Regions from separate parts of the Mesorhizobium sp. C399B genome, predicted to be linked through region 3. Evidence: predicted binding sites of a transcription regulator. Region 3 holds the regulator's gene; each other region holds the start of a gene.
What was found. Region 3 encodes LexA, which represses DNA repair genes until DNA is damaged. Its sites were predicted from a motif close to TGTTCNNNNTGTGTTCNG; they were not measured.
Positions count from the first base shown of each region.

Region 1: a site for LexA is predicted at 1,379-1,396, ahead of NLY36_RS20170 (DUF3072 domain-containing protein). Genes of this name have one in related genera too.
Region 2: a site for LexA is predicted at 1,701-1,718, ahead of NLY36_RS07015 (DUF3072 domain-containing protein). Genes of this name have one in related genera too.

Region 1 is NZ_CP100472.1:4,205,464-4,208,737, reverse strand. Features, by position in the region: gene NLY36_RS20180 (hypothetical protein) at 1-203, shown strand, start outside; gene NLY36_RS20175 (nuclear transport factor 2 family protein) at 705-1,067, shown strand; gene NLY36_RS20170 (DUF3072 domain-containing protein) at 1,135-1,356, opposite strand; gene NLY36_RS20165 (NADP-dependent oxidoreductase) at 1,587-2,504, shown strand; gene NLY36_RS20160 (VOC family protein) at 2,678-3,010, opposite strand.
Region 2 is NZ_CP100472.1:1,479,838-1,483,111, forward strand. Features, by position in the region: gene NLY36_RS07005 (hypothetical protein) at 1-200, opposite strand, end outside; partial or broken gene NLY36_RS07010 (nuclear transport factor 2 family protein) at 1,080-1,386, shown strand; gene NLY36_RS07015 (DUF3072 domain-containing protein) at 1,457-1,666, opposite strand; gene NLY36_RS07020 (NADP-dependent oxidoreductase) at 1,911-2,828, shown strand; gene NLY36_RS07025 (VOC family protein) at 3,000-3,274, opposite strand, start outside.
Region 3 is NZ_CP100472.1:28,130-31,403, reverse strand. Features, by position in the region: gene kynU (kynureninase) at 1-80, opposite strand, end outside; gene NLY36_RS00150 (GntR family transcriptional regulator) at 248-1,012, shown strand; gene lexA (transcriptional repressor LexA) at 1,219-2,001, shown strand; gene NLY36_RS00140 (ComEC/Rec2 family competence protein) at 1,995-3,274, opposite strand, start outside.

The DNA of each region.
Region 1 (3,274 bases), 2.4 Mb from region 3:
TAGGCGTTTATAGGTGCCCGGGGAATCCGCCGTTTGTTTGCGTTGTGGAGCGGGACAAAGCAAGTTTCCTCACTCAGGCTGCCTACCGTGAAGCGGGGCACAAGCCCGACTTCCACGCGTTGCCGTGGGAAGCTGAACACAGGGCCGTCAAAGAAAGGCAGGTGAACGGGACGGCGCTCGCTGAACGGGACGGCGCTCGCTGAACGCGCCGGCTGCCTTCACGTTCACAACCGGCGCGCCGCTGGTGCGGCTTCTCAGGCGCGCTCCATCGCAGAAGGGAAGGCATCAGCTGCAGCACTGCTGGCCTTTTCCCACACGAAGGCTTGCGCGCATCGCTCTCCCACGGTGTCGGTAAAGTTGTTTACTCGACCGACAAGAGAGTTGGTTTTTCAAACTCCGGACGCTTGCGTTCCGATCAAAGCAGCCGCAACACACGGCCCTCGTTGTTGAACAGAACGAGCGGTTGAAATGGTGAAGTCGCGTCTACCCATTGGGCGGCGACTCGTTTCGGAAGTAGGGAACTTGCGACACACCTCAACTCGACCTGATCTTCTGGCGGCCTTTGGCGCGAGGCGTCGTCCGAAGTAACCGCGAAAGCAACAAAGGAAACGGACCCAACTGGTCCGAAAAACCGTTTGCCTGTTGTCAGCAAGGATCGGTCCCTCCATGCTCTGACCGCTGCAAACAGGCGTGGAGAAGCCTCGATGTCACAGACCGATGAAAGTCTTATTACCGCTACCATCGAAGGTTACGTTTTGGCCATGTCCACCGGTGCCGAAGAAGGGCTGCGGGCAGCCTTCCACCCACGCGCATCAATCATCGGTAACTTCCAGGGCGCGGTCGAATGGCTGAGTGTCGATGCCTATGTCGGCGAGGTGATGGGTGCGGGCTTGCCGCCGAACACCAGCCCCAACTGGACAGTCGCATCGCTCGACATTACGGGCGATGCAGCCACTGTGAAGGTTGAGGACGAATTTGGAACCACAAGGTTCACCGACTATCTTTCCCTGCTCAAGATCGCAGGAGAATGGAAGATCGTTAGCAAACTCTACCACCTTCACCATTAGGACCGTCCAGATCACAGGCCAAATACCGCTAAGCTGGCGATCTCCTGTCGTAGGTCTCCCAGCGCCTTTAGAGCTTGAGCTCACTCCTTAGCGCGTCGATTCGCTTCGAGGCCTCGGCTTTGCTTAGATCTTCAGCGTAGCTTCTGTCGTCGCCCGCCTGCTCACATAATGTTTTCAAGTAGGAAGCTTGCGACGGAGTCATTGGCTCGTCACCAGTCGTCCATTCGTCAGGATCCTTGCTGATAGTTTCGCTTTTGGCTCGGGGTGAAGTTTGCATGACGCTCTCCATGTTGGGAACGGCACAACGTGTTTGATCTGCTTTTGTTCCACATGCTTGAAGTGTGTGAGATTGCGAGGGCATAGGTGTTCACGACTGCAAGTTTACCCGTGCTGGAACAATCCGACGAGATTGCTTAGCTTCCGCTCGCGGTCGCCAACGATGAGCCGACGCCAACTCTGCGCGACGTCGAAAGACCCTCCGCGCCCGCAATTTACCCCAACGGTGAGGAGACAATCCCCATGAAAGCAATCGTAGCGACGGACCGGACTGCAGGAACGGCCGGGATGAAGTTGGTGGAACTGCCCGAGCCTCAGGCGGCAATTAACGACGTGGTCGTACAGGTTCATGCGGCAGGATTCGTCAACACCGAACTGGAGTGGCCCTCGACGTGGGCCGACCGAGCCTTCCGTGACAGGACCTCTTCGATCCTCGGCCACGAGCTGGCTGGTGTGGTCACTGCGCTCGGCTACGGCACCACGGGGCTTTCAATCGGTCAGCGAGTGTTCGGCCTCGCCGACTGGCATCGCGACGGCACCCTCGCCGAGTATGTTGCCATGGAGGCACGCAATCTCGCGCCACTGCCCGGCGACGTCGACTTCACGGTGGGCGCGAGCCTGCCGATCTCCGGCCTGACCGCCTGGCAGGGGCTGTTCCAGCACGGCCGCCTTCAGGCGGGGCAGAGCGTTCTCGCGCATGGCGCTGCCGGTGCCGTCGGTTCGATGGTGGCGCAGCTTGCAAGGGAGGCCGGAGCCTATGTCATCGGCACCGGACGCGCCGCCGACTGCCAGAAGGCGCTCGACTTCGGTGCAAATGAATTCGTCGACCTCGGAAATGACACGCTGGAAGACGTCGGCGGTGTCGATCTGGTGTTCGATGTCATTGGCGGCGACATCCAGAAGCGGTCCGCAACGCTGGTCCGGGCCGGAGGAACGCTTGTGACAGCCGTCGGACCAACGGATATTCGACCTGCAGACGGCCTGGCGATTGACTTTGTCGTCGAGGCTGATCGAGCCCAGCTTTCTGAGATAGTTCAACGAATCCGGGATGGACGACTGCGGACGAACATCGGCAAAGTCTCGAGCCTGGACGATGCCGTCGCCACCTTCAACTCGACCAAGCGACGCACGGGAAAGACGGTTATCCGCGTTCGTCCGTGAGAACTTGGGAGAGGAGGCGAGTCCTCTCTCCTTAAGGTCGCGTCAGGCAGCTGACACGGTGAGGTGCAAATCAGCGCCTGTCGCGGAATGTAGCCATTGTAGGCAGGCGAGGAATTCGCGTCGTCCATCGTAACCCAATGAGCTGGTTTGCCAAACAGGGGAGTCGAAATCCTTCATGTGTTGTAAGGCCGCGATGGGGGCTCTGCAAGAGTGATACGATTGCCGTCAGGGTCTGCGATCTGGGCAATCTTCCCGTAGTCACCCTCCGATTCACCTGTGAGCGTCACGCCACTTTCTTCAAGCGACCTTCGGGCTTTGTCCATTTTGGGGACCACAATAGTCAGTCTGCCGGACCCAGCATTTTCCTTATCCTGGAAGATTTGCAAGTTGGCGCCTGCGATGTTGCGCCATTGGATCAACCCGTCCATGGGGCGATCATCAGGCCTCCGCTCGAATAGCCGGGTATAGAACTCCTCCGCTTTGTCCATCCTTGCTGTGGCGAGCACGGCGTAAAATCCTTGGATTTGCATTCACATGCCTCGAGCAAATGCGGTGTTTGCGGGAACCTGCTTTGTACGTTTCCGACTCTTGCCTTTTTCGGAAAGTGACCCACAGAATAGCTGATGAGGTTCTATCTCTCTGGGAGGATGGGATGGACATTCAAGCACCTGTTCGGCCTACGCAGCAAACGGCCAAGGAGCTGGTCCGCGAGGTCCTGTTGGGCTCACAACCCGGCAACATACTTCCGTCAAGGCGACCATTGCAGCGGT
Region 2 (3,274 bases), 1.5 Mb from region 3:
GGCTTTTCCGGCGTTCCACCGGCCGGCAATTTGGCGGTTCCGGTCGGCCTGCAGTCCAGCTCGAGCACCTGCTTCTTGGCCGAGTGCTTCGTAGAGCAAAGGTCCGTGGCGTCACTCACCACCACCTTCTTCTCCTTGGCAACAGCGACACCAGTCCCAGCGATCACGATCGCCGCGCAAAACACAGCTACTCTCATCATACTCCCCACCGTTGCGCCTCCCCAAAAGGCTGAGCATGACGTTACGGCACTTTTAAATTAGCGCAAGCGAATATTAGCTTGCCTAGTCCCCTTCACATCGGCTCTGGTCGCCTCCCCAACCGTGCGGCACGGTGGATAAAGACAATCTAGCTGCCTCGTTGTCTACACGCGGAAAGCCTGCTCATAAGCACTTGCTGATAAGTGTAGCCTGCTATTATCTGCTCCAGAATGGATACCGATACGACCGCTATTCCGGCTGTCAGCAACGACCGAGACACTTCTGCTGCTCGCGAAAACGTCGAAGCGGGGCGTTGTAGTGAAACTGCCTCTTCTGGTCGGACAGCGCTTCGAGCTGGCTACTTTGATTTGCCTGCTGGGGCTTTCGCTGCAGAAGGGAAGGCATAACTGCAGCACTGCTGGCCTCTCCCCCACATGAAGGCTTGCGCGCATCGCTAGGCCACGGTGCCGGTAAAGTTGTACTCGACCGGCAAGGGAGTTGGTTACTCGTACTCCGAACGCTTGCATTCGATCAAAGCAGCCGCAACGCAAGGCCCTCGTTGTTGAACAGAACGAGGCGGTTGAAACAGTGAACTCGCTTCAAAACCACAGGGCGCTGACTCGTTTCGGAAGTAGGGAGCTTGCGACACACCCTCAACTCGACTTGATTTCTGGCGGCCTTTGGCGCGAGGCGTCGTCAGAAGTAACCGCGAAAGCAACAAAGGAAACGGACCCAACTGGTCCGAAAAACCGTTTGCCTGTTGTCAGCAAGGATCGGTCCCTCCATGCTCTGACCGCTGCAAACACTGGCGTGGAGAAGCCTCGATGTCACAGACCGATGAAAGTCTTATTACCGCTACCATCGAAGGTTACGTTTTGGCCATGTCCACCGGTGCCGAAGAAGGGCTGGGGGCAGCCTTCCACCCACGCGCATCAAACATCGGTAACTTCCAGGGCGCGGTCGAATGGCTGAGTGTCGATGCCCTATGTCGGCGAGGTGATGGGTGCGGGCTTGCCGCCGAACACCAGCCCCAACTGGACAGTCGCATCGCTCGACATTACGGGCGATGCAGCCACTGTGAAGGTTGAGGACGAATTTGGAACCACAAGGTTCACCGACTATCTTTCCCTGCTCAAGATCGCAGGAGAGTGGAAGATCGTTAGCAAACTCTACCACCTTCACCATTAGGACCGTCCAGATCACAGGCCAAATACCGCAAACTGGCGACCTTCAACCTGTCGTAGGTCTCCCAGCGCCTTTAGAGCTTGAGCTCACTCCTTAGCGCGTCGATTCGCTTCGAGGCCTCGGCTTTGCTTAGATCTTCAGCGTAGCTTCTGTCGTCGCCCGCCTGCTCACATAATGTTTTCAAGTAGGAAGCTTGCGACGGAGTCATTGGCTCGTCACCAGTCGTCCATTCGTCAGGATCCTTGCTGATAGTTTCGCTTTTGGCTCGGGGTGAAGTTTGCATGACGCTCTCCGTGTTGGGAACGGCACAACGTATTTGATCTGCTTTTGTTCCACATGCTTGAAGTGTGTGAAATTGCGAGGGCATAGGTGTTCACGACTGCAAGTTACCCGTGCTGGAAGAATCCGACGAGATTGCTTAGCTTCCGCTCGCGGTCGCCAACGATGAACCCGACGCCAACTCTGCGCGAGACATCGAAAGATCCTCCGCGCCCGCAATTTACCCCAACGGTGAGGAGACAATCCCCATGAAAGCAATCGTAGCGACGGACCAGACTGCAGGAACGGCCGGGATGAAGTTGGTGGAGCTGCCCGAGCCTCAGGCGGCAATTAACGACGTGGTCGTACAGGTTCATGCGGCAGGATTCGTCAACACCGAACTGGAGTGGCCCTCGACGTGGGCCGATCGAGCCTTCCGTGACCGGACCTCTTCGATCCTGGGCCACGAACTGGCTGGTGTGGTCACTGCGCTCGGCTACGGCACCACAGGGCTTTCTATCGGTCAGCGGGTGTTCGGCCTCGCGGACTGGCATCGCGACGGCACCCTCGCCGAGTATGTTGCCATGGAGGCCCGTAACCTCGCGCCGCTGCCCGGCGATGTCGACTTTACGGTGGGCGCTAGCCTGCCGATCTCCGGCCTAACCGCATGGCAGGGGCTGTTTCAGCATGGCCGCATCAAGGCCGGGCAGAGCGTTCTCGCGCATGGCGCTGCCGGTGCCGTCGGTTCGATGGTGGCGCAGCTTGCCAGGGAGGCTGGAGCCTATGTGATCGGCACCGGGCGGGCCGCCGACCGCCAGAAAGCGCTCGACTTCGGTGCAAATGAATTCCTCGACCTCGCAAAAGACACGCTTGAAGATGTAGGCGGCGTCGATCTGGTGTTCGATGTCATCGGCGGCGATTTCCAGAAGCGATCCGCAACGCTCGTCCGGGCCGGAGGTATCCTTGTCACAGTCGTTGGACCAACGGACATTCGACCTGCCGATGGCCTGACCGTTGACTTCGTCGTCGAGGCTGATCGCCCCCAGCTTTCTGAGATAGTGCAGCGGATCCGCGATGGACGACTGCGGACGAACATTGGCAAGGTTTCGAGCTTGGATGATGCCATCGGCACCTTCAACTCAACCGACCGACGTGCAGGAAAGACGGTTGTCCGCGTTCGTCCGTGAGAATTTGGGGCGGAGGCGGGTCCTCTCTCCTTATGGCCGCGTCGGCAGCTGACACGGTGAGGTGCAAAACAGCGCCTTTCGCGGGATGTAGTCATTGTAGCCGGGCGAGGAATTGGGGTCGTCCATCGTAACCCGATGAGCTGGTTTGCCAAACAGAGGAGGTCGAATCCTTCACGTGTTGAAAGGCCGCGATGGGGGCTCTGCAAGAGTGATACGATTGCCGTCAGGGTCTGCGATCTGGGCAATCTTTCCGTAATCACCCTCCGATTCACGTGTGAGCATTACGCCACTTTCTTCAAGCGACCTCCGGGCTTTGTCCATTTTGGGGACCACAATAGTCAGTCTGCCGGACCCAGCATTTTCCTTATCATGGAAGATTTGCAAGTTCGCGCCTGCGACGTTGCGCCATTGGATCAACCCGTCCATGGGACGATCATCAGGCCTCC
Region 3 (3,274 bases):
ACAAAGCGTTCGCGCATGGAGCGCAGCGGATCGGCGGCATCCATTGCTTCGATTGTAGCGAGATCGGGTGTCGTGCTCATGATCCGGCGCCCCTCCATGGACAAACGCGCGCGGCGGAGCCTGCCGCCCAAACATGCCGGCGATCTTGAGTGGTCGCCCTTGAACTGTCAAACATTATATATAATTCACCCATTGAAAGGCTTTGATATATAATGATCCGCCGAGCGTTTATGTCTGATGGATCACGATGCTGGATGACGAGCAGACCTCGAAGACGGAAGCGGCCTATCGCCTGCTCAGGCGCGATATTCTTGCGACCCGGCTGGCGCCTGCCGCGCCGTTGAAGCTGAGCACGCTGCGCAACACCTACGGCATCGGCTGGACGCCGTTGCGCGAGGCGCTGTCGCGGCTGGAGGCGGAACGGCTTGTGACCGCCATCAGCAACCGCGGGTTTGCGGTCGCTCCCGTCTCTCGGGCGGAGCTCGAGGATTTGGCGCGTGCGCGGCTGGTGGTCGAACTGCCCCTGCTGGTGGAATCGATCGAGGAGGGCGACCGTGAGTGGGAAGACGCGGTCGTTGCCGCCCACTATCGTCTCTCACGGTGCGGGTCTGTTCTCGACGATCCATCGGATGATGCGGTCGACGCGTGGTACGAAAAACACGATGCCTTCCATGCGGCGCTGCTCAGTGCCGCGACATCCAGCTGGCTGCTGCGCTTCAATGCGACGATTTCCGACCAATTGCATCGCCATCACCGCTTTCTGGGTCTGGCCCCGACGCTGCGCGCCGCCGCCGGCCGCACGGATGGCCACCGGAAGGCCGTGGCGGCCCTGCGCGACGCCGTGGCGATCGAACACCATACCGCCCTGATGGAAGCGGCCCTCGATCGCGACGTCGAACGTGCGAAAACTCTGATGACCGCTCACATCGGCTACACGCTGCAGGTCTATGCCCAGAGTGAACCCGGCGCGGATGCTGCGCAGCCCCGTCCGAAAAGGAAGCGGCGATCGTAGCCGACGACGCAGGGCACTTTGTCTTCGTTTCACCCCGTTGCCGGCCAACGACTACGAGCGCCGCTCGGCGGTGCCGAACGTCACGCTGAACAAAACGTCAACACATTCATTAAACTTTAAAAGGTTGCGGAACACAACTGGAACAGATAGTGTTTGTTCTGGGTTTGTTTTTTCTGATTCTGGTTTCAGAACCCCTGGGGGCCGCGATGCTGACGCGCAAACAACATGAGCTTCTGATGTTCATCCATGAACGCCTGAAGGAGAGCGGAATCCCGCCGTCCTTCGATGAGATGAAGGAAGCGCTTGACCTCGCCTCCAAGTCCGGCATCCACCGCCTGATCACGGCGCTTGAGGAGCGCGGTTTCATTCGCCGGCTGCCGAACCGGGCGCGCGCGCTGGAAGTGCTGCGGCTGCCCGACTCGATCGCACCAGGCCTCAATGCGGCGAGGAAGTTTTCGCCGAGCGTCATTCAGGGCAGTCTTGGTCAAACCGGCCAAGGGCAAGGCGGCCAAGGACAAGGCGCGATGGGCCAAGGCGGTATCGGCCGCCAGATCAAGCCGGGCTCGCCGTCGCGTTCGATGTCGGCCGGCAATGACGACGCCGTTTCGGCGGTGTCGATCCCGGTGATGGGACGCATTGCTGCCGGTGTGCCGATCGACGCCATCCAGCATCAGACCCATTCGATCTCGGTGCCGCCCGACATGATCATGGGCGGTGAACACTACGCGCTCGAGGTCAAGGGCGATTCGATGATCGAGGCCGGCATTTTCGATGGCGACACGGTCATCATCCGCAATGCCGACACAGCCAGCCCCGGCGAGATCGTGGTGGCGTTGGTCGACGATGAGGAAGCGACCCTGAAACGCTTCCGCCGCAAGGGCGCCTCGATCGCCCTGGAAGCCGCCAACCCGGCCTACGAGACCCGCATTTTTGGACCGGACAGGGTGAAGGTGCAGGGCAAGCTTGTCGGATTGATCCGGCGCTACTGAGCCGGCTTGGGTTTGTACTTTTCACGCTGGTTGTAAGGCGGCAGGCCGCGCGCTTCGCGGGAGAAGCGGCGTTGCTCGTGCCAGGGGCGATACGGCTTGTCGACGGCGAAGCGGATGGTTGGCGCTGCAGCTGCCGATTGCGGATCGAAGAAGACGGCGGCGCTGCCGTCGCGGGCCAGCTGTTTCTTCGTCACGACCAGCACCAGCGGGTCGCGGCACGGATTGTAGGCGGTGGCGTCATCGATGACGATCAGGCTCGCGAAGGCACAGGCCGGCCGCGCCGTCTTGCGGTCTTTGGCAAGGGCTACAATGGCTCCGGAAGGGTGTCGGGCGATACAGAGATCGCCCATGCAATAGAAGGGCGACCCGGGCGGCAGATCGAGCGGATCGAGATCGAACCGCGTATCTGTTGCCTCGAAAATCTCGGGCGGGATAATGGTTTCGGCCCGCAGCGCCCGTTTCCAATTGTCCGTGGTGAATTCGTTGGAGCGTTCGCGGTTGAGGGCGAGTTCGCCGCCACCTATCGGCATGGCCACCAGATGTGCGTCCTCGGATATGAGCACGTCGGGCGTAAGCACCTGCGGCACCGTCAACAGGCCGGCCAGCGCGAAAGGCACGGCCGCCAGCCTGAGCCAGGTGGTGGCCATGGTGGCGATGACGAGGGCGACCGCCACCAACAGCACCGAGCGGATGGAGATCAGCCCGACGGCGTCGACCGGCGAGCGCTCGGAAATCCAGGCCGATATAGCGATCATCGCCATCAGACCCTTGCCCATCACATAGAGGAACGGCCCGTCGGCGCCGAACGGCATCGCCAGTGCGCTGAGCACGGCAAAGGGCATGACGATCAACGAAACAATCGGCATCACGGCCAGATTGGCGATCAGGCTGAGCGGCGACACACGCTGAAAATGCCAGATGGCGAACAGCAAGGTTGCACTGCCGGCGATGATCGAGGTCATGGCGAGGCCGCCCATGGCCAGCGCGAATTTTCGCGACAGGAAGCCGACGAAGGAGCGCTTTGCCAGCGGCGTTCTCACCTTGTCGGCGCGGTAATCGGCCCAGCCGGCATAGGCGCCGACAAGGGCGGCGGTGGCGGCAAACGACATCTGGAAGCTGGGACCGACCACCTCGTGCGGCGACACCAGGATGACGGCGATGGCGGAGATCGCCAGATTGCGCATGGTGAGTGCGGCGCGATCAAACAGCACGGCGACAAGCATGACCGCCAGCATGATGAAGCTGCGCTCGGCGGCAACCACGACGCCTGAAA